DNA from 3 places in the Serratia sp. NPDC078593 genome. Region 3 is predicted to be linked to each of the others. Evidence: predicted binding sites of a transcription regulator. Region 3 holds the regulator's gene; each other region holds the start of a gene.

The links. The regulator CRP, encoded in region 3, controls carbon source genes, mostly activating them, when cyclic AMP is high. The targets are predictions, from matches to a motif close to ATGTGANNNNNNTCACAT.
Region 1: the regulator CRP is predicted to act here: its motif matches at 5,696-5,713, upstream of serC (3-phosphoserine/phosphohydroxythreonine transaminase).
Region 2: the regulator CRP is predicted to act here: its motif matches at 6,163-6,180, upstream of aaeR (HTH-type transcriptional activator AaeR).

What each region holds. Positions count from the first base shown of each region.
Region 1 is NZ_JBNNGK010000013.1:438-8,371, forward strand. Features, by position in the region: gene ihfB (integration host factor subunit beta) at 1-4, opposite strand, end outside; gene rpsA (30S ribosomal protein S1) at 67-1,740, opposite strand; gene cmk ((d)CMP kinase) at 1,935-2,624, opposite strand; gene aroA (3-phosphoshikimate 1-carboxyvinyltransferase) at 3,045-4,331, opposite strand; gene serC (3-phosphoserine/phosphohydroxythreonine transaminase) at 4,544-5,629, opposite strand; gene ansB (L-asparaginase 2) at 6,148-7,194, opposite strand.
Region 2 is NZ_JBNNGK010000017.1:22,170-30,103, forward strand. Features, by position in the region: gene pmbA (metalloprotease PmbA) at 1-1,008, opposite strand, end outside; gene yjgA (ribosome biogenesis factor YjgA) at 1,177-1,725, shown strand; gene ACQKDS_RS16565 (barstar family protein) at 1,774-2,067, opposite strand; gene ACQKDS_RS16570 (ribonuclease) at 2,073-2,525, opposite strand; gene aaeB (p-hydroxybenzoic acid efflux pump subunit AaeB) at 2,795-4,762, opposite strand; gene aaeA (p-hydroxybenzoic acid efflux pump subunit AaeA) at 4,762-5,697, opposite strand; gene aaeX (p-hydroxybenzoic acid efflux pump operon protein AaeX) at 5,705-5,908, opposite strand; gene aaeR (HTH-type transcriptional activator AaeR) at 6,198-7,109, shown strand; gene ACQKDS_RS16595 (pectate lyase) at 7,228-7,934, opposite strand, start outside.
Region 3 is NZ_JBNNGK010000010.1:144,112-152,045, forward strand. Features, by position in the region: gene ACQKDS_RS13050 (LytS/YhcK type 5TM receptor domain-containing protein) at 1-1,684, shown strand, start outside; gene btsR (two-component system response regulator BtsR) at 1,684-2,409, shown strand; gene ACQKDS_RS13060 (helicase HerA-like domain-containing protein) at 2,624-4,150, shown strand; gene ACQKDS_RS13065 (aminodeoxychorismate synthase component II) at 4,209-4,784, shown strand; gene argD (bifunctional acetylornithine/succinyldiaminopimelate transaminase) at 4,915-6,135, shown strand; gene crp (cAMP-activated global transcriptional regulator CRP) at 6,380-7,012, opposite strand; gene ACQKDS_RS13080 (OsmC family protein) at 7,387-7,794, shown strand; gene ACQKDS_RS13085 (phosphoribulokinase) at 7,855-7,934, opposite strand, start outside.

The DNA.
Region 1 (7,934 bases), on a different contig from region 3:
TCATAGTTCCTCCAAGCTTTGCAGCTAAACTACCGTATCGGGGCGGCCAAAGACCGCCCCCCGTCATTACTCGCCTTTAGCCGCTTTGAAGGCTTCAGCCATAGCGTTAGAGAAGTTGCTTTCTTCCTGCTTGTTGTTAACAGTAGCGATAGCATCTTTCTCGTCAGCTTCGTCCTTAGCACGTACGGACAAGCTTACAACGCGGTTCTTACGGTCAACGCCGGTGAATTTAGCTTCAACGTCATCACCTACGTTCAGAACCAGAGTTGCATCTTCAACACGGTCGCGAGAGGCTTCAGATGCACGCAGGTAACCTTCTACACCGCCTGCTAATTCAACTGTAGCACCTTTGGCGTCAACTGCAGTGACTTTACCAGTAACAATAGTACCTTTCTTGTTCATAGACAGGTAGTTATTGAACGGATCTTCAGCCAGTTGCTTCACGCCCAGGGAGATACGCTCGCGCTCTGCGTCAACTTGCAGAACAACCGCTGCGATTTCGTCGCCTTTTTTGTATTCACGAACTGCTTCTTCGCCTGCAACGTTCCAGGAGATGTCAGACAGGTGAACCAGGCCGTCGATGCCGCCGTCCAGGCCGATGAAGATACCGAAGTCAGTGATAGACTTGATTTTACCTTCAACGCGGTCGCCCTTGTTGTGGGTTTCTGCGAACAGCTGCCATGGGTTAGATTTGCACTGTTTCAGGCCCAGGGAGATACGACGACGTTCTTCATCGATGTCCAGAACCATAACTTCCACAACGTCGCCCACGTTAACAACTTTGGACGGATGGATGTTTTTGTTGGTCCAATCCATTTCAGAAACGTGTACCAGACCTTCAACGCCTTCTTCGATTTCTACGAAGCAGCCGTAATCAGTCAGGTTGGTTACACGACCAGTCAGCTTGGTGCTTTCTGGGTAACGTTTCGCGATAGCAACCCATGGATCTTCGCCCAGTTGCTTCAGGCCCAGGGAAACACGTGTACGCTCGCGGTCGAACTTCAGCACTTTAACAGTGATTTCATCGCCAACGTTGACGATTTCGCTTGGATGCTTAACGCGTTTCCAAGCCATGTCAGTGATGTGCAGCAGGCCGTCAACGCCGCCCAGATCAACGAATGCACCGTAGTCAGTCAGGTTCTTAACGATACCTTTAACTTCCATGCCTTCCTGCAGGTTTTCCAGCAGTTGATCGCGCTCTGCGCTGTTCTCGGATTCGATTACCGCACGGCGAGAAACAACAACGTTGTTGCGTTTCTGATCCAGTTTGATGACTTTGAACTCGAGCTCTTTGCCTTCGAGGTGCAGAGTATCGCGTACCGGACGCACGTCAACCAGAGAACCTGGCAGGAACGCGCGGATGCCGTTCAGCTCAACAGTGAAGCCACCTTTAACTTTGCCGTTGATAACACCGGTAACAGTTTCAGCGTCTTCGTAAGCTTTTTCCAACGTGATCCAAGCTTCGTGACGTTTAGCTTTCTCACGGGACAGCAGGGTTTCACCGAAGCCGTCTTCTACTGCATCCAGAGCAACGTCAACTTCGTCACCAACCTGGATTTCCATTTCGCCTTGGGCATTCTTGAATTGCTCAGCCGGAATGGCAGATTCAGACTTCAGACCAGCGTCAACCAGTACGATGTCTTTATCGATAGCAACCACAAGGCCACGAACGATGGAACCCGGACGGGTTTCGATTGTTTTCAGGGATTCTTCAAAGAGTTGAGCGAAAGATTCAGTCATGTTGTTAATCTTCAGGGTTCTTTAGTTTAACGTCCATTTAGCATCCCGCCGAATGGGGTTGTTTAACATACCCGGCCATTGGCTCCATGCCGACCAGGTTTAGGTTACAGGGGTAAAATTTTACCCGATATATCATGATACTACTATGTCAATTCGATGACAAATTTGGCAAAAAACTAAAAACGCCGCCGCGCTTATTGCTGCGGCAACGCCAATACCTTATGCGCATATGCCAGCGCACGCTGGATGACTTCGTCAATTGACATGCTGGTTGAATCCAGCACGAGGGCATCGGAAGCCGGCACCAGAGGCGCAATCGGCCGATTACGATCACGGTCATCCCGTTCCTGTATCTCGGCTAAAAGACGTTCAAAGTTAACATTAAAGCCCTTTTCCTGCAACTGAAGCATACGGCGGTGCGCACGCTCTTGCGAGCTAGCGTCGAGGAAAATTTTAACCGGTGCGTCTGGGAACACCACGGTGCCCATGTCGCGGCCATCGGCAATCAAACCCGGTGCCTCACGAAATGCGCGCTGACGGCGCAGCAGCGCCTCACGCACTCGCGGAAAAGCAGCGGCCTGAGAGGCGGTATTGCCTACGGTTTCAGTGCGGATCTCATTGCTGACATCCTCACCTTCCAAAATTACTTGCAGCTTGCCGTTTTCAGCAACAAAACGGACGTCGAGATGTGCGGCCAGCGGAACCAGCGCCTCCTCTGACGTGATATCAACCTGATGATGCAGCGCTGCCAGGGCGAGCACGCGATAAATCGCGCCAGAATCTAGCAAACGCCAGCCAAGGGATTCGGCCAACGCTTGGCACAACGTGCCCTTGCCTGCGCCACTTGGGCCATCAACGGTTATCACCGGGGCTGTAGCCGTCATTTCTCTCTCCTTCAGGTAAAAAACCTCACAGGGCCTCAACTGCCACCGGCACAATGCGACAACGGCAAAATACGCGAGTCCCTGCCGTCCACCCCAATCAGGGGCGGATTCGGGGGCGTATTATACGCTGCTGTAGGGCGAACTGTTACCCTGCATGTCACCAGTTGGCGAAAATAAGGCCATGATGCGACGAAATTATAGAAGAAACAGCGAGTTTGGCAGATAAAAATGAAAAGGCCCGTTTAAGGGCCGCAAACTGCTGACAAAGCCCGTTATTAGGGAAAGCGTGGCAGTGGGGTCGTAGTGGCGTAAGCCACCGGAGCGCCCCTCGCTACGCTAGACCCGGGTATCTCAGGCCATCAGGCGACTTCGTCATCAAGCTCTGGCCCATTTAAGGGCCGTTAAAAAGGTGCGCGTTGGTTACGCGGGCTGACTAATACGCGTGAACTGTTCGAAATAGTCTGGGAAAGTTTTCGCCGTACATTTGGGATCAAGAATAGTCACCGGCGTATCAGACAGCGCCACCAAAGAGAAGCACATTGCCATACGGTGATCGTTATACGTCCCGATTTCAGCCACCTGCAATGTAGCCGGTGGCACCACATGGATGTAATCTTCGCCTTCCTCAACCGTCGCCCCTACTTTGCGTAACTCGGTGGCCATCGCCGCCAGCCGATCGGTCTCTTTTACTCGCCAGTTATAAATATTACGCAGCGTGGTTGGGCCGTTGGCGAACAAGGCCGTGGTCGCAATCGTCATTGCGGCATCAGGAATATGGTTCATGTCCATATCAATACCGTTCAGCTCACCACGGCGACATTCAATAAAATCGTCACCCCACGTGATATGCGCGCCCATCTTCGCCAAAACATCGGCGAACTTGGTATCACCCTGCACGCTGTTATGGCCAATTCCGGTCACGCGAACCGTGCCCCCCTTGATAGCGGCAGCGGCCAGGAAATAAGACGCGGAAGAGGCATCCCCTTCTACCAGATAGTCTCCTGGAGACTGATAGGTCTGCTGGCCACGGATATGGAAGACGCGATAATTCTCATGGCTAACCTCAACGCCAAAGGTACGCATCAGATGCAGCGTAATATCAATGTACGGTTTGGAAACCAACTCACCTTTGATGTGAATATGCGTGTCTTGCTGCGCCAGCGGCGCGGTCATCAGCAACGCGGTGAGGAACTGACTGGAAACGCTGCCGTCAACGCTGACATCACCGCCACGGAACCCGCCTCGCAGGCGCAACGGCGGATAATCGGTTTGTTCAAGATACTCTATTTGCGCGCCGCCCTGGCGTAATGCATCGACCAAATGACCGATGGGGCGCTCTTTCATGCGCGGTTCTCCCGTGAGAACAACGTCGCCATTACCCAGGCATAACGCCGCCGCCAAGGGGCGCATAGCCGTACCGGCATTGCCAAGGAAAAGCTCCAGAGGCTGTTCTGCCACCAGCGGTCCGGCAACGCCTTCTACCGTACAAACGGTACGATCGGCGGAAAGCTGATAGTTCACACCCAAAGCCTTCAGCGCATTCAGCATGTGCCGAACATCATCACTGTCCAAGAGGTTAGTCAGACGAGTCGTCCCCGCAGCCAGCGCCGCCAGCAGCAGAGCTCGATTGGAAACGCTCTTGGAACCAGGCAAGTTGACGGTGCCATTAACTAGGGCCACCGGTTGTAACGTCAGGGAATCCACCATGTGAACAAAACTCTCCAAATCTGATAAACGAAACGGCTCCGGGAATCATGCCGGAGCCGCTTTCATGCAACAATAGCTACACCCTAAATAATTCGAGTTGCATCCTGCATCGCACCCAATGAGCTGACTTGAGCCGAACATTCGGTTAGGTAAATGTGATTAACGACGATGCCGTAAAATATGTCATCGCCCATCAATACGGGCAGCGTCAATCAACCATGACGACGTTCGAAATCAAGCATAAAGTCAGTGAGTGTCTTAACACCCACCAACGGCATGGCATTGTAAATAGAGGCGCGCATACCCCCCACAACACGATGGCCTTTTAGTGCCTGTAGGCCGAGCGCTTCGGCTTCGCTCAAGAAAACGCTGTCCAGCGCGGGGTCGGCCAGTTGGAACGGTACGTTCATCCAAGAGCGGTTAGATTTTGCTACCTGGCTGCGGTAGAAATCAGAATGATCGATAGTGGCATACAACAGTTCAGCTTTCGCCTGATTGCGCTTTGCCATCTCAACCAATCCCCCCTGTTCTTTCAACCATTTGAACACCAAGCCAGAAAGATACCAGGCAAAAGTCGGTGGCGTGTTGAACATGGAGCCGTTTTCCGCCAAAACCGTATAATCAAGAATCGAAGGGACTTCCCGGCGCGCTTTACCTAATAAATCATCACGCACAATCACCAGCGTGAGGCCAGCAGGCCCGATATTTTTTTGTGCACCGGCATAAATGACGCCGAAACGACTCACATCCAACGGCCGGGAGAGAATGGTCGAGGAATAATCACCGATGACCACTTTGTCGCCGAAATCCGGCATTTCATCGATGGCAACGCCGTCGATGGTTTCATTGGGGCAATAGTGAACATATGCCGCGTCATCGCTCAGTTGCCACTCTTTCATTGGCTGAATAGCGCGCAGCCCGTCAACGGTGGTTTTTACGTCGATAACATTTGGCGAGCAGTATTTTTTGGCTTCGTTAATGGCACTGTGCGCCCAATATCCCCCATCGATATAATCAGCAGTAGGATTATCGCCCAACAGATTCAGTGGCAGCGCCGCGAATTGCGCACGCGCACCACCGTGACAAAACAGGATCTTATAGTTGGAGGGAACTTTCAGCAGATCACGCAGATCCTGTTCGGATTGCTCAGCCACTGCGAGGAATTCTTTGCTGCGGTGGCTAATTTCCATTACCGACGTGCCAAGCCCGTGCCAATTGCACAGTTCCTGTTCCGCGCGACGCAAAACTTCAACCGGCAGCATAGCCGGGCCAGAACTAAAATTATAAACCTGAGTCATTTCCCCTCACCACTTTCACTATTTTGCCAATCAGTTGGCTAACCGAAATACACCCCGAGCCGAATAATGTGATATCCAGCACATCGGTTTTATCACTCGCGCCATCCAGCTGCAACGCTTATTCGCCCGGTGTAGAGAAACGGCAGGCGTCAATGATAAAGGGTTCCGTAGCGTGATCGACTTTTTGCGTACTAAAACGCCGGCTCGTTCTCTAATTCAGCAGGTTACCACAGTTTTTTATGCTGAACCTGACGCACTCAACGTCAGGAAAATCCGATAGTCGTCACGCACTACAAACAACGATGCTGCATTAGGCATAGCGGTGAAATGAGGGAACGGCAACCTCCCAGAAAGTGAAGCCACATAAGGGTTTTGCTTAACTGGCACAAACTGAACATCTTTGGTGAGCACTAGCCACATGAAAAAGTTGAGGGGCGCGCATGCCGCGCCCCAGAAAGCAACTTACGGAAATTTATTAACAACATGTAGAGGGCAAAAACGCCCAATCGCAACAACACTCAATACTGGCTAAACATGTGTTGAATTTGCTTGGTATCTTGGGTTTGCGTCAACGCCAATTGCAATAAGATACGCGCTTTCTGCGGGTTTAGCGTGCCGGCCGCCACAAATCCATATTTTGCATCATCGATTTCCGCATCGATGGTGGTGGCACCGGTTGGCACGCGAGAAGAGCGTACGACAGCCACCCCGCGCTGTGCGGCAGTGGCCAGCGTATCAAATACGGTTTTATACAGATTGCCATTCCCCACTCCCGCACTGACAATCCCTTGATAGCCTTCGGCAATCAACGCTTTGGCCGGTGCATCGGAAGCATTGGCGTAGTTATAAATAATCCCCACTCTCGGTAACGCATTCAGTTTACTGACATCAAACGGCGTCGCGCTGGTGTGCTTACGCTGCGGTGAGCGCTGGTAGTCAACTTTGCCATTATGGATATAACCCAGCGCGCCGAAATTCGGTGACTGGAAGGTTTGCACCGCGGTCGTGCTGGTTTTAGTCACATCGCGGGCATCCAATACGGTGTCGTTCATTGCCACCAAGACGCCGCGGTTAGCAGATTGCGGATCGGCCGCCGTCACTACCGCGTTATATAAATTGAATGGCCCATCGGCACTCATCGCCGTTGCCGGGCGCATGGCCCCTACCATCACCACGGGCTTATCACATTTGACCGTCAAACTCAGGAAGTAAGCGGTTTCCTCCAACGTATCCGTTCCGTGCGTAATTACGAAACCGTCGGTTTTGGCACAATCACCGTTGATTTTCTTCGCCAACGTCAGCCAAACCTCATCATTCATGTCCTGCGAACCGATACTGACCACCTGTTCGCCTTGCACGCTGGCAACGTCTTTTAACTGTGGAACCGCACTCACCAAGGCGTCAATACCGACCTTACCGGCGGTATAAGTAGACTGCGTCGCTGAGTCACCGCCACCGGCAATCGTACCACCGGTCGCCAAAACCGTGATGGTCGGCAACGCCCAAGCGCCACTACTCACCCCCGCCAATAATGCGGCCAATACACTGATTTTCATTGATTTCATTATCTTTCTCCGTGATGGTTAACCCGCTGAATTATCGTCTTTATCATCATAAAAACTGTGATTGCTCCAGCGCTTTAGGAATACATGGAGCTTGAACCCAAAAACCCGTATCATTGCGCGTTTTTAGTACGCTCAAAAAGTGAAGACAATGACGCAAACAAAATACACCAACATCAACATATTGATTTTAATTAATTAATTTACAAAAAATCTGAATAAATTCAATTTTCGGCCCCACCACGTACCCCACGGTAAATTGTGAGCTCCATGTTTTTGATTTTCATTGATAGCCAACTGGGTAGATGTTCTGAGCGATATTTAACCATCAATTTAACACTTCGATTATGGATTAATATTCCCAAAAAAATTCTCTATATATAACCAGAAGGTGGTTGGTTCGGTAGGTTCAGTCGGTTCACGAAGATAACAACATGAAATTTAAGGAATATATTTTCCATTTTGAACCGACCTAAGGGTGGGTTCATGATGCGTTAAAGTCGGTTCATCGGCGTTCTTAAGATAGGCAAACTCAGAACATGACAAAGGCAACTCATTGATTATAATCATGAGTATCGGGTGTTCTTTGTTTTCACGGAGGGATAATGCGGATTTTAGTTGAGTGTCGAATGGGGAGGTATTGCGGAGGCTGGGAAAGTGCTGAAGATTGGTTCCAGTCAGAATGAACCCGATCAGCAGCACCATCATTGAATGGGGCGGATTCACTACCCTGCGTTAGCCGA
Region 2 (7,934 bases), on a different contig from region 3:
ATGCATGCCCAGCTTACGTGCCGCGTAGCTGGTCAACAGCCAAGTCTGCAAGACGCCATCTTTGACAATGTCACGGCGTTGGGTGCGTACCCCTTCGCTATCGAACGGCGTCGACGCTAATCCTTTTAACAGGTGCGGATGCTCTTCAATGGTCAGCCATTCCGGCAGGATCTGTTTACCCAGCGAATCCAGCAAGAAAGTCGACTTACGGTACACGCTGCTGCCGCTGATCGCCCCAACCAGATGGCCAAATAAGCCAGTCGCCACTTCAGAGGCAAACAGTACCGGTGCTTTCATCGTCGATAGTTTGCGGGGAGCCAAACGCGAGAGCGTTCGACGAGCACACTCTTCGCCGACCCACTCAGGGCTTGCTAAATCGCTCATCGCACGGCCAATGGTGTAGGCATAATCGCGTTCCATGTCGCCTTGATGTTCCGCGATCACACAGCTTGAAAGCGAATGACGGCTGGAACAATAACTTTGTAGCATGCCATGACTATTACCAAACACTTTAATGCCATAATGGCTGTTAAAGCTGCCACCTTCGGTGTTGGTAATGCGTTTATCTGCTGCCAAAGAAGCCTGTTCAGCACGGGCGGCCAGCTCAATGCCGCGTTCGGCATCCAATTCGGCCGGATGGAACAGATCAAGATCCGGCGCGTCAAACGCCAACAGATCTTTTTCAGCCGGACCAGCGTACGGATCCGGCGAAGTATAACGTGCAATATCAAGCGCGGCTCTGACGGTACGCGCAATGGCATCAGGGCTCAGATCGGTCGATGACGCACTGCCTTTGCGTTGCTGATAATAAACGGTGATACCCAAAGCGCCATCGCTGTTGAACTCAACGTTTTCTACCTCGCCAAAGCGGGTGCTCACACTGATACCGGTGGTTTTGGTGACGGCAACTTCTGCCGCGTCGGAATCGGCACCTGCCAGTTCCAGAGCCTGCGAAACGGCTCGTTCTAGCGTCTTGCGCTGTTCTGCCACTGTCGTTTCTACTTTCATCAATCTGCCATAATTAGAATCGTTGAGAAAAGTGCCGTGCCGGCATGATGGAACGAGCGGGCACGCAAAATCAGATGAATAATGCCTTTGAGTCTAACAGGAACTGCGTGGAATTTCGCATAAAGGCAGCAACCTGTTAGGATTAGCCTCTTTTTAACGGAGCCTACCATGAACAAACAGCCTGAAGACTGGCTCGACGAAGTCCCGGAGAACAACAACGAGGACGATGACGAGATTATCTGGGTGAGTAAAAGTGAAATCAAACGTGATGCAGAAGCGCTGAAAGACCTAGGAACCGAATTGGTTGAACTGGGGAAAAACGCGCTGGAACGTATCCCGCTTGATGAAGATCTGCGCACGGCCATTGAACTGGCGCAAAAGATCAAAAAAGAAGGCCGCCGCCGCCAGATCCAATTGATTGGCAAAATGTTGCGCGCCCGCGATGTCGAACCGATTCAAACCGCGCTCGACAAGCTGAAAAACCGCCATAACCAACAGGTTTCGCTGTTTCATAAGCTGGAAACACTGCGTGACCGCCTGGTGGAAGAAGGGGATGATGCGATCCCATCGGTGCTGGATCTCTACCCAGAAGCCGATCGCCAACAGCTGCGCTCACTGGTACGTAACGCCCAGAAAGAAAAGGCAGCCAACAAGCCGCCTAAAGCTTATCGCCAGATCTTCCAATATCTGCGTGAACTGGCCGAGACGGCAGAATGAAAGGCCGCAGCGCCGCCCGCATGATGGGATGAACCTCAGCGTTCATCCCTAATGATGCGCCGGTGCGCTGCTGCCCTCACGAATATTAAAATGCAGGCGGCCTTCCAGCTCTTCTTCTGCTTCTTCAAACAGCAAAATGATCGCGCCAAAGCGACGCTTACGACGGTTATCGAGGTTGATAAATTCAATCTCGACCGGTAATCCGATATCCCCCGTCACCACGTCCCAGAGCGCATCCAGATTAGCCCCAAACTCGTTGCCCAGTGAGAACTTAGCGGCAAAATCACGGTAGAAAGCCGGTAGATCGAGTATCTGGCTAAAATCAAACTCTACTTTTTCCATCACGCTCACTCCACCCGAATGAAGGTTTTATAATGGTCACGCGTAACAAAAATCAGACCATCATTGGAATACAGCAGGCGATCGGCACCGCGCCGGCCACATTGATAATTGATATCTGCCTCGTGCCAGACACGCTTATGCGTCGCGGGCAGGCGCCCCTCACGGTTTGAGAAACGATCGCCACCAATCGCTTTGCCCGGCAAGACGGAACATAAATTGCCGTTACGCGCATCCCATCCCTGATTTCGCGCCTGTTTTTTGCTGATGTAGTAGTTCGGTAAACGCTGATGCTGCTTGAGATAGCTCACGACCCGCTTTTGCTGCGTCAGTTGATCAATACTGTCCGTTACCGCCACCGCCGGCACATCCGCAATCACCCGATCGCCATTACCTCGCAACGCAGTAAAACCGGCAATGATTACGGCGATCAACACCGCGACAAGAATTCGCTTATTCATTACTTTCCCTGACATGGGTGACACGGTATGCCACTCGCTGGTTAGTTATATATCTGAATATTATGAACTCAATATGACCAATGTGTAACGTTTTCACTTCCCGTGACCTGTACACGGCTGTCATACTCTCAAACAGTGCCAACACGACGGACACTGCACGTTCATCAGTGCTAATGATGCCACTTTCAGGCGCTGCTGACACGCAAGCCCTACAGATATTCAGTATAGTGCCGCGCACAGCACTCTGCGGCAGCATCCGTGCACGAATATTAATCGATCAAGGCATGGCGATAGCGGTGCAGCATATCTGCCAACCTTTTCACCGGCCCAGTCACACTCAGCGGAGCCTGATTCTCCACCAGCTTCTGCTGGTATTCATTCATCTCATCCAACAGCCGATCGTAATAATAGGCGCGCTTGACGTCATTTTTGGCATTAACCACCCAATCTGCCGTTTTACGAATTTGCTTGTGGAATACCGATAACTCTTCGCTCGCCGGAATATTGGCACGTTGCATACGCTGGTGCGCAATAATCAGATTCAGCGCCAAACGATACTTGGCAATGTCATTGGGGAACATCATCAGCAATTGATTCAATTGTTGATACAGCGCCGGCAAATGGTTTTCATGGCGCTTGGCGGCTTTGGTGGTCAACGCAGACACCGCGCTGCTGACAAACTGATTCAATAAGGTACGCCCGGTACGTTCACGCGAGTTATCACGAATCAACAGCAACACCATCAGGCCAACGCAACTGCCAAGAAGCTGCCCGAGTGATGCATCAAGAAACTGTGTGACATTGAACTCCATGGGGTTACTCAGCACCAAAATGTTGATGGTGCCCGCCAGCGTACCCAATGAGCCCAATCGCCGTTTTTGCACTTCAATGCCGATAAAGAAAGCCAGTATCCCCAAACTCAGGCACAGCAACAAAATACTTTGCTGGGTCGCAGGGATGATCACCATAAAATACAGTGCGCCAATAGGGACGGCCATCATCATACCGAGGACAAAGTCCAACCCCACCATGCGCGGGTTCGGCGTACGCATCGCCAGTGAGGTAATCACCGCGATGATCACCATAAAACCGCTGCCTGATGTCCAGCCAGTCCACAGCCACAGCAAACTCCCCAACGCTGTCGCGGTGAAGGTTCGCAACCCATTGATCATTGCGTGATGCCCTTCCGCCGACGTCGGTTTGACCACCACTTCACTGCTCAATACGCCCTCTTCCACTGCGCTGATGCTGCTGTTGGTGTGAACACCTTTGGACAACAGCAGGTAGCGAGTCGCGGCACCGACCCAACTGGTGACGGTTAACAACGTTTCATCGGTGCGATTGGTGGTCAACACTTGGCGCAACAGTTTCAGGCGCTTATGGATCGCCTGCGGCGTTTCCGCGGGTACCATCAGCAGTTCACGCACGTTCTCTTTCACCGCATTCGGATGATTAAGCAAGATTAAATAGGTTTCACATGCTTGGGTAATCAGCGTCAACGATAGCGTATGCAGCGCACGTACGCGGCGGTTCACCTTCTGCCAGCGCGAAGACTCCAACATCAGGCTGCTACGCATACCGTTCAGCGCCGTCGCACCTTTCACCAAATTGCTCCAGGCGCGGTCGATATCTTCTTTTTCCGCATTGCTGATACACATCTGCATCAGTTTGTACTGATCCACCAGTAATTTATCCACCGTACGATCGATATCTTGTTTAATCGAACGTGGCGAGAAAATCAGATCGGCCAACACAGCACTGACGATACCGAGCACGATCTCACTGCAGCGCTCCACGGCAAACTGAGGCGCCTCCAGCAGATGCGCCTCACTGGTCGCCACGGTGACGATAATAATCAAGGCGGTATAGCCAGCCAGACCCCACGCGTAAGAGTTTTCTACTTTAATCAGCGAGGAAACCCAGGTACAGAAACCGGCCCAAGCGCAGCACAGTAACAGCATCACCACCGGAGCACGCGCGGTCATCACAATGATAATTAGGCCAACAAAACAGCCAATGAACGTGCCGATAATACGTAACCAACCACGATGACGGATTGCACCAGAGAAGGGTTCACCACCGGCGGCAAATGCCGGGCCGGCAGCGACGATAGCAGCGGTCATGGCTGACCAACGCGGCGTTTCCAGGTTGAGGTGAAAACCGACAAACAGTGCGAACACAATCGCAAAACTCAGCTTGAAGGCAAACCTCAGGCGAATAAATACGGGATTATTCATTAACCGAACTCACGCAGCCGATGCATCAGTCTCACGAAAGGCGAGCTTTTATCCTTGTGGCGCACGTCTTTACCGGTGACCACCACGGTCGCGGTCGTCCCGGCGGGATAAGGATGCTGTTGGTCTTCCGCATCAAGGATAATTTTCACCGGTACACGCTGAGCCAAACGCACCCACTCCAGATTACTGTCGATGGCCGCCAGCCCTTTAGGATTGTTGGTACTGCTGCTGTTATTCACCCCCGCCGCAATACTGTCCACCGTTCCGCGCATAATGCGGTTGCTCCCCAACGGCGTAATTTCAACCCTGTCACCTTTGCTCAAACCGTGCAGCTTGGTTTCTTCCAGGTAGGCCAGCACATAGAAGGTGTTCTTTTTCACCAACGCCACGGCGGTTGAGCCACGGGTGATAAATTCCCCTTCGTGCACATTGAGATTGGTGATCCAACCATCGGCCGGGGCGCGCACAGTGGTGCGTTCCAGATCCAATTTTGCCAGATCGCGTACCGCGATCGCTTTCGATAACTGATGTTGCACGGTTTGCAGCACGTTATTCGCCTGATCGATCTCTTCCTGCGACAACGCCCGGATACCGAGTTTAATTCTGCGACCGGCTTCGCGCCGTTTCTCTGCGGCTAACGTCTTGTAATAGGCCACATCGGCGTTGGCTTCTGCCAATGCCTGTTGATAACGCGGCTGATCGATAACAAACAATACCTGGCCTTTCTTGACCAACTGGTTATCTTGCAACGGCACCTGGGTCAGCAAACCACTCACATCCGGCGCGATCGCCACCACATCGGCAGTAAATTTGGCATCCCGCGTCCAAGGCGATTCGGTATAAAACACCCAAGCTTTAAATACGGCGATAATCCCCAGCAAAACAAGAATCAAAGTGATCGCGATTCTGGCTATTTTTATTGAAAAATTTTTCACAGCGACCTCAAATAAAAAGACACGAAATCAGATAAAACAGGCAGCAATACAGCGCGCTGTTAAACAGCGCAGGATGCCAGACAAAATCATAAATCCCGGTCGGCTGTAATAGGCGGCGAAGCACAAAAAACAACGCCAGCGAGACAATCAGCTCAAAAAATATCGGTGGAAATGACAGTCCAAAGATGACCATAACCGGAAGCAAACTCATCAAGTTTTCCTTATTGTTTACTTAGCCGGGGAACAAGCACTATTCTCATTCTCATTCACATTCTCTTTACATTCTAGCGGAAGAACGCCACACGGTGTTTCCCAGACAGGTTGTCCAGGTCATAAACCTGAAAAAGAGTTAAACTCAGGACATACGTCCGTGAATGGGAATGCGAGGATAATTAGCGACGGTGGCGTCACAAAACTTCGTTGTACGCATTATATTAGCCTGCTTACTATCAAGGCATCAACAATCTGTGATCTAAATCACTTTTAAGCCAGAGTGAACAATGGAAAGACTTAAACGGATGTCGGTGTACGCAAAAGTCGTTGAGTGTGGCTCGTTTACCGCCGCCGCACGCCAGCTCGACATGAGCGTTTCATCCATCAGCCAAACAGTGTCTAAACTGGAAAATGAATTACAAGTGAAGCTGCTCAATCGCAGCACACGCAGCATTGGTCTGACTGAAGCCGGTAAAATTTATTATCAAGGTTGCCGCCGTATGCTGCAGGAAGTCAGCGAAGTTCACGAACAACTTTATGCGTTTAACAATACTCCCACCGGTAGTCTACGCATTGGCAGTTCTTCCACAATGGCGCAAAATGTATTGGCGACGATGACCGCCGATATGCTGAAAGAATACCCCGGCCTGACGGTGAACCTCGTGACCGGCATTCCAGCACCGGATCTGATCGCAGATGGGTTGGACGTGGTGATCCGCGTCGGCGCACTGCAAGATTCCAGCCTGTTTTCTAAACGCCTCGGGTCGATGCCAATGGTGGTGTGCGCCGCCAAAAGTTATTTGGCCCACTTCGGCACGCCACAAAAACCCAATGACATGGTGAATTTTTCTTGGTTGGAATACAGCGTGAGGCCGGACAGCCAATTCGAACTGATCGCCCCGGAAGGCATCAGCACGCGCATTTCGCCGCAAGGACGCTTCGTCACTAATGATTCCCAAACGATGATCCGCTGGTTAAAAGCCGGTGCGGGTATCGCCTATGTTCCTCTGATGTGGGTGATTGAAGAGATCAAACGCGGCGAGATCGAGATCCTATTTAAACGCTATCACTCCGATCCGCGCCCCGTCTACGCACTTTACACGGAAAAAGACAAAATGCCGCTCAAGGTACAGGTCTGCATTAATTATCTGACTGAATACTTTCAGAAAGTTGGCGAGATTTATCAGGGCTATCGTTAACCCCTCATCCACTCACCACCTCACTATTCATCGTTAAGTACGGATAGAACGATGACGTTGTGTTTACCGGCCACGTCTTATGGCTGGCAGCTTTTAACAATAAATTAACAACAAAGGGTTATCCACCGAAAACCAGCGAGCCGGGCTTCGCGCCTGCATTGGCGGCAGCAAAGGATTTTGCCTCCGCCGTTGTTTGCAGTATATAGCTGTAATTGGACGACGCAGTCCATTTGGCTGGGGACGATGTCTGATTGGTAATAGCAGGAATACTGCCCTTATCAGTAAAAGTACCGTTACCCTTATCATCCAGCATGCCGTTACGCTCACTACCGGCACCGAAATAGTTATTTTCGGAGAGAATATTAGCGTTTTGCGCCAACGTAAAACCTAACTGGAATTGATTAATATAATTATTGTAGACATGGAAGTAACCGTAACGCATCAAGCCTGGCGCCCGAACCTGCATATTTTCAAAATGGCAGTGGCAAATAGTCAGGTGCGGATAACCATTATACGCCGGGTTATTGTCATCAGCCGGATGTCCCAAAATCAGACCATACTTATGATTGGCAAATGAACAATTACTAATAGTGATATAGTCAGCTTTATCCCCTACATACAGTAATTTATCCGTGCTACCATCATCTGCTGACCAGCTATGCCCGACAAAGGAACAGTGGTCGATCCAATATTTACTGCCGTAGTTGAGATACACCTGAATATCATCATTCTGATTAATCCCTTGAGAATGCTGGAAAACGACATTCTGCAAGATGATATTTTGCGAGCTAGGGGTCGCCCGCAGATGAATATTTTTGAGGACCC
Region 3 (7,934 bases):
TTATGAATTTAACCAGGTTTTGCTGCTATTGCAGCAAATGTGCGTATACCTTGTCATTGCCTACTTATTGAGCAAAACCCCGTTATTTACCCCGCTGACGCAGGTGACGATCCGCCTGCCGCATAAGCTCCTGTGCTATTTAATCTTTTCGGTGTTCTGCATTATGGGGACCTATTTTGGTCTGCATATTCAGGATTCCATTGCCAATACCCGTGCCATCGGTGCCGTGCTGGGCGGTTTGCTGGGCGGGCCGTCGGTGGGTTTTCTGGTCGGGTTAACCGGCGGCGTGCACCGTTATACGCTCGGTGGGATGACCGATGTCGCTTGCGCGATATCCACGATTGCCGAAGGGCTAGTAGGGGGGCTGGTGCACAGTGTAGCCATACGGCGCGGGCGCATGGGTTTACTGTTTAATCCGTTGTTCGTCGCAGGCGTCACGTTGGTGACCGAAATGCTGCAAATGGTGATTATTCTGGCCATTGCCCGCCCATTTGATGAAGCTTTGCGATTGGTGGAATACATCGCTTTGCCGATGCTGATTGCCAACACCGTAGGTGCGGCTATGTTCATACAAATCTTGTTGGATCGGCGCGCTATGTTTGAGAAGTACACCAGTGCGTTTTCCTCTAAAGCGTTGAAGCTGGCAGAACGTACGGAAGGTATTTTGCGCCAAGGTTTCGATCAGGAAAACAGCATGAAAGTTGCGCGAATTATTTATCAGGAACTGGGGATCGGTGCGGTAGCGATCACCGATCGCGACAAGCTGCTGGCATTTATCGGTATTGGCGACGATCACCATCTGCCGGGGACGCCCATTTCCTCTGCGCATTCCCATCGCGCCATCGACAACAACGAAGTGGTGTATGCCGATGGCAATGAACTGTCGTACCGCTGCTCGATTAATGGCAGTTGCAAACTGGGTTCCACGCTGGTGATCCCGCTGCGCGGCGAGAATCAGCGGGTGATTGGCACTATCAAACTGTATGAACCGAAGAGCAAACTGTTTAGCACCATCAACCGCACGTTGGGCGAGGGCATTGCCAGCCTGCTATCGGCACAGATTATGGCCGGACAGTATGAACGGCACAAACAGCTGTTGGCTCAGTCTGAAATCAAACTGCTGCATGCACAGGTAAACCCACATTTTCTGTTTAATGCGTTGAATACGCTGGTGGCGGTGATTCGCCGTGACGGCGAGCGTGCCTGTGAGCTGGTGCAATATCTTTCTACTTTCTTTCGTAAGAACCTCAAACGTAGCGAGGATGAAGTGACGCTGGCGGATGAGATCGAGCACGTTAATGCCTATCTACAAATCGAAAAGGCACGGTTTGCCGAACGGTTGGAAATTGCGGTTTCGTTACCAGAGGCGTTACTGGCGGTGCGTTTACCGGCCTTTTCGTTGCAGCCTATCGTTGAGAACGCCATTAAGCATGGCACCTCGCATCTTTTGGGGATTGGCAGAATCGATATTGGTGCGCGTTGTGAGGGGGAACGGCTATTGTTACAGGTGACGGATAATGCCGGCCTGTTCCAGGCGAAAAACTCGGGGGTTGGGCTAGGCATGAACCTGGTGGATAAGCGCATTCGTGTGCGTTACGGCGAGGATTATGGTGTGCAGGTGAGCTGCGAACCGGAGGCCTATACCTGTATTACGCTTAACATTCCGATGGTGAGGGCAGCCTGATGTTGAAGGTATTAATTGTCGATGATGAGCCATCCGCCCGTGATAATTTACGTCACCTGCTGGAAAAGGAAAGCGGCGTGAAGGTCATTGGCGAATGTGCCAACGCGATAGAAGCCATTAGCCAGATCCACCGTGTGCAGCCGGACGTGGTTTTTTTAGATATTCAAATGCCGCGTATCAGCGGGTTGGAAATGGTGGGTATGCTCGATCCCAATCGTATGCCAACCATAGTCTTTCTTACCGCGTATGATGAATACGCCTTACAAGCATTCGAACAACATGCCTTTGACTATTTGTTGAAACCCGCAGAGCCCCAGCGTTTGAATAAAACTCTGCAACGGCTACAGCAGCGTCGCGTAGCGCCGGATATGACCGCGTTGCCAGAAAGCGAGGGCTATCTGAAATACATTCCCTGCACCGGTCAAAGCCGCATCTATTTATTGCGTTTCGATGAGGTCATCGCTATCCGCAGCCGTTTAAGCGGCGTGTATGTTGTGCGTAACGATGGCATGGAATGTTTCACTGAGCTGACGTTACGCACGTTGGAAAATCGGACGCCGCTGCTGCGTTGCCATCGGCAATATCTGGTCAATTTGGAGCAGGTGCGTGAGATCCGTTTTGAAGAAAGCGGCGGGGCGGAAATGATCATGCCGGTGGGGGAGCCGATACCAGTCAGTCGCCGCTATCTGAAATCGCTCAAAGAACAGCTAGGGTTGCGTGGATGAGTGATAAATAGGGCGATAGGCGGCGACGGGTTAACCTGAGAGAAACGTTTAGCGGTCTGCTCTGTTTGTTTGCCCTTGACGCGGTTAAGCCGCGCTTATAGCTTTATACCCATTATACTTCAAGCTGTATGATTGTTGACCACCTCTGCGCAATGCGTAGCAGAAAGCCAGCAACAGGCGCATGTGCGCCGCGTCAGCGTCAAAGGAAAAGAACATGAGTGAAGCACGGATTATCGCCAAAGCGATGAAAGAGGGGAAACCGGTAAAAGATTTGGTGATTCTGCCCGCATTGGCTAACCGTCACGGCCTGATCACCGGTGCGACCGGTACCGGTAAGACCGTGACGCTGCAAAAAATGGCTGAGCAGTTCTCGCGCTTGGGCGTGCCGGTATTTTTATCTGATGTGAAAGGCGATCTGTCTGGCATTGGCACTGAGGCCGTTGCCAACGAAAAGTTACAGGCGCGTTTGGCGGCGATTGGCGTCACGGACTGGCAGCCGCAGGCCAATACGATTATCCCGTGGGATATTTATGGCGAGAAGGGGCACCCGATCCGCGCGACCGTTTCCGATCTTGGCCCATTGTTGCTAGCGCGTTTGCTCGATCTGAATGAGGTACAAAGCGGCGTGCTGCAATTGGTGTTCAAAATCGCCGATGATAATGCACTGCTGTTACTCGACATGAAAGACCTGCGTGCCATGGTGCGATACGTTGGGGATAACGCGAAACAGTTCCAGACCCAATATGGCAACATCTCTTCGGCATCGGTCGGCGCGATCCAGCGTGGGTTATTGACGCTGGAGGAACAAGGCGCCAATCAGTTCTTTGGCGAGCCGATGCTGGACATCAAGGATCTGATGAAAACCGATGCTAATGGCTGCGGTAATATCAACCTGCTGGCGGCAGATAAACTGATCAATCAGCCAAAATTGTATTCGGTGTTCCTACTGTGGTTGCTTGCCGAGTTGTTCGAGCATCTGCCGGAGGTGGGCGATCCTGAGCAACCTAAGTTGGTGTTCTTCTTTGATGAAGCCCATCTGCTGTTCAACGATGCGCCACCTGCACTCTTGACCAAGATCGAGCAGGTAGTACGCCTGATTCGTTCAAAAGGCGTGGGTATCTACTTTGTCACGCAAAATCCGCTGGATATTCCAGACAGCGTGCTAGGCCAGTTAGGCAACCGGGTGCAACACGCGCTGCGCGCGTTTACGCCGCGCGATCAGAAAGCGGTGAAAGCGGCCGCCCAAACGTTGCGTGCTAATTCAGACTTTGATGCCGAAAGCGCTATTACTGAGTTGGGCGTCGGCGAAGCGTTGGTGTCATTCTTGGATGAAAAAGGGCGGCCGAACGTGGTGGAGCGGGCGATGGTGATTGCGCCAGAGTCCAAAATGGGTGTGCTGGGTGCTGAGGGATTGAACCGCGCGATTAACCAATCGCCGCTGTACGGCCAATACGAAGAGATGATCGACCGTGAATCCGCTTACGAAAAACTGTCGGCCGAAGGGTTCTCTACTGTGGGCGAGGATGCGGAAGCGGTGGATAAAACGGCATCGAAGGCTGGCCAGCAAAGTGGCGGCGGCTTGATGGGCAGTTTAAACGAGCTGTTGTTTGGCTCCACCGGCCCACGCGGTGGTAAGCGTGACGGTATCGTGCAAACCGCCGCCAAGAGCATGGCGCGTGACCTCAGCAAAAAAATTCTGCGTGGTATTTTAGGCTCATTTAGCGGGGGTCGCAAAAAATAAGCGGCAAATAACGTCAGTGGCAGTACACTAGCGCAGCATTTTTTCTGCGGGACTTGTCATGCTGCTGCTGATCGATAATTACGACTCTTTCACCTATAACCTTTACCAATACTTCTGCGAGCTGGGTGCAGAGGTGTTGGTGAAGCGTAACGATGAACTGCAACTGGCCGATATTGAACGGCTGGCTCCGCAACATTTAGTGATTTCACCCGGACCCTGTACGCCAAATGAGGCGGGCATTTCGCTGGCGGCGATCGGCCATTTTGCTGGTCGTCTGCCGATACTCGGTGTTTGCCTCGGCCATCAGGCATTGGGGCAGGCGTTTGGTGCCGATGTGGTGCGGGCTCGGCAGGTGATGCACGGCAAAACCTCGGCAATTTGCCACAGTAACCACGGGGTGTTTCGTGGGCTAAATAATCCCCTCACCGTCACCCGGTATCATTCCTTAGTGCTGGATGCTGCTACTTTGCCAGATTGTTTCGACATCACTGCATGGAGCGAACGCGATGGCGAGCGTGACGAGATTATGGGTATTCGCCACCGCACATTGGCGCTGGAAGGGGTGCAATTCCACCCGGAAAGTATTTTGAGTGAGCAGGGGCACCAGTTGTTGGATAATTTCCTTAAAAGTTAATCGATTACGATTTATTTATCGTTAACGGTGATTTAGGTTTGCCCTTGATTGGTTTTTTATGCATATTTTGTGATTATAATTTCACTTAATAATCCTGTCAGAAACCGATAGCGCTCAGGGTGGGCCGATAATGACCGAAAAATACACCGTTAACCGTAGCACGTTTGATCAGGTGATTCTGCCTGTTTATGCACCAGCCCAGTTTGTTCCCGTTAAAGGTAAAGGGAGCCGCGTGTGGGACAGTCAAGGTAAAGAGTATATCGATTTCTCGGGTGGCATTGCGGTGACCGCGCTGGGGCATTGTCATCCGGCGTTGGTGGCAGCATTGCAGCAACAGGGAGAAACCCTGTGGCATACCAGTAACGTATTCACCAATGAACCGGCTTTGCGCTTGGCGGCCAAACTGGTCGACGCGACTTTTGCCGATCGTGTATTTTTTGCTAATTCGGGAGCTGAGGCTAACGAAGCCGCGTTCAAGTTAGCCCGCCATTACGCCATCACCCGCCACAGCCCTTACAAAACCAAAATTATCGCTTTCTACAATGCGTTCCACGGCCGCACGCTGTTTACCGTATCGGTTGGCGGGCAGGCGAAATATTCTGACGGTTTTGGGCCCAAACCGGCCGACATCGTGCATGTTCCCTTCAATGATCTGGCGGCGGTGAAGGCGGTAATGGATGATCAGACCTGCGCGGTGGTGATGGAGCCGATTCAAGGGGAGGGGGGCATCACACCGGCCGAAGCGCAATTCTTGCAGGGCGTACGCGAGCTATGTGACCAGCATCAGGCGTTATTAGTGTTTGATGAAGTGCAAAGCGGTATGGGTCGCAGTGGTAAACTATTTACCTATATGCATTACGGTGTGACGCCGGATATTTTAACCACCGCGAAAGCATTGGGCGGTGGCTTCCCGGTGAGTGCTATGTTGACCACCGAAGAGATTGCCTCGGTGATGCAGGTCGGTACGCATGGCACCACGTATGGCGGTAATCCGTTAGCCTGTGCGGTAGCCGAAGCCGCGTTAGACGTGATCAATACGCATGAGGTGTTGAGTGGCGTCGAACAACGTCATACGCTTTATGTCTCGGCTCTGACTGAGATCGGTAATAAATACGGGGTTTTCAGCGATATTCGCGGTATGGGGTTGCTGATTGGCGCAGAACTGACGGCGGCTTACCGTGGTATGGCTCGTGATTTCCTGAATGCCGCAGCTGCTCGGGGGGTGATGATTTTGAATGCTGGGCCAAATGTGATTCGCTTCGCCCCTTCATTGGTGGTCGCGCTGCAAGATATTGAAGAAGGTATGGCACGGTTTGAACGGGCAGTGCAGGATGTGGTGAAGGCAGGTTAATACCCTAAACGGTGTGTTATCAAACCCGAGCAGAGCGGATAATCTAACCCAAAGAGAAAACGGCGCGTGAGGCGCCGTTTTGAGCTTGATGACGAAGTCGTCTATGGCCCCCGAGATACCCGGGCCTAGCGTAGCGAGGGGTGCTCCGGTGGCTTACGCCACTACGACCCCACAGCCACGCTTTCCCTCATAACGAGCTTTGTCAGCAGTCTGAACCGGCGCGTGATGTGCCGTTTTTTACTGATTAGCGCGTGCCGTAAACGACAATGGTTTTGCCGTGTGCGGAAATCAGATTTTGATCTTCGAGCATTTTCAGAATACGGCCGACCGTTTCGCGTGAACAACCGACGATTTGGCCAATTTCCTGACGGGTAATTTTAATTTGCATGCCGTCTGGGTGAGTCATGGCATCCGGTTGTTTAGCCAGATTCAGCAAGGTTTGCGCAATGCGGCCGGTAACATCAAGGAAAGCGAGGTTACCCACTTTCTCTGAGGTGACTTGCAGACGGCTTGCCATCTGTGCCGACAGGCGCATTAAAATGTCAGGGTTAACCTGGATTAACTGACGGAATTTCTTATAAGAAATTTCAGCCACTTCACAGGCGCTTTTGGCCCTTACCCAGGCACTGCGCTCCTGACCTTCTTCAAATAATCCAAGCTCGCCGATGAAATCGCCCTGATTGAGATAGGACAGGATCATCTCTTTACCTTCTTCATCCTTGATGAGCACCGCTACGGAGCCTTTCACGATGTAGTAAAGCGTTTCGGCCTTTTCACCTTGGTGAATCAGCGTACTTTTTGATGGATATTTGTGGATATGGCAATGAGACAAGAACCATTCGAGAGTCGGGTCTGTTTGCGGTTTGCCGAGAACCATTCGCTATTATCCTCTGTTGTAATCTGCCTGTATCACAGGGGTCAGAGTTCCCTGTCAAACGAGTTAGGGCTGACGGTGAGTGACTGCCATTTAACCGTTTTGAGGCGTGCCGTAAAATACGCTATTGCCCTAGCATATTAACTTGCTGTGAGCGCTGCAAGCTACATTCTGTTAACATACCAAATTAGGCACCTTTCTGCGGGCATTTCCCTGAAAATCAGTGTCCAGCAAGAATTATTTCGGCTTTGTTTGTAGCACAGAGTGAGGCGGGTGTCTTGTGTTGTCTCGCTCACACATGACCGGCGTCAGGTTCCATTGCCAGTTTGCGTGTGAACGCGTAGTCTGATTTTAAGAAATTAACCGGAGTAATCAGAATGCAGGCAAGAGTAAAGTGGGTTGAGGGATTAACGTTTCTAGGTGAGTCGGCGTCTGGTCATCAGGTTCTGATGGATGGCAACGCAGGCGATAAGGCACCTAGCCCGATGGAAATGGTGTTGATGTCAGTCGGTGGTTGCAGTGCGATCGACGTGGTTTCGATCTTACAAAAAGGCCGCCATGCGGTGTGCGATTGCGAGGTCAAACTCAGTTCTGAACGTCGCGAAGAAGCCCCGCGGATATTTACCCACATTAACCTGCATTTTATCGTGAGTGGTAAAGGGCTGAGTGAGAAAGCGGTTGAGCGTGCGGTGGATCTTTCCGCTGAAAAATACTGTTCAGTGGCGCTGATGCTGGGGAAAGCCGCCGAGGTATCCCACAGCTTTGAGGTGCGTGACGTAGAGTAAGATCTCGGGCGCGGCGCTGGCGGTTCAACATGCGACTGCGCCCCAGGCATAGCCGAAGCGTTATTCGATTTTTTTCCCTTCCAGTAGCCGCTGTACCAGTGGCGCCATGATCAGCTCCATCGCCAGCCCCATTTTTCCGC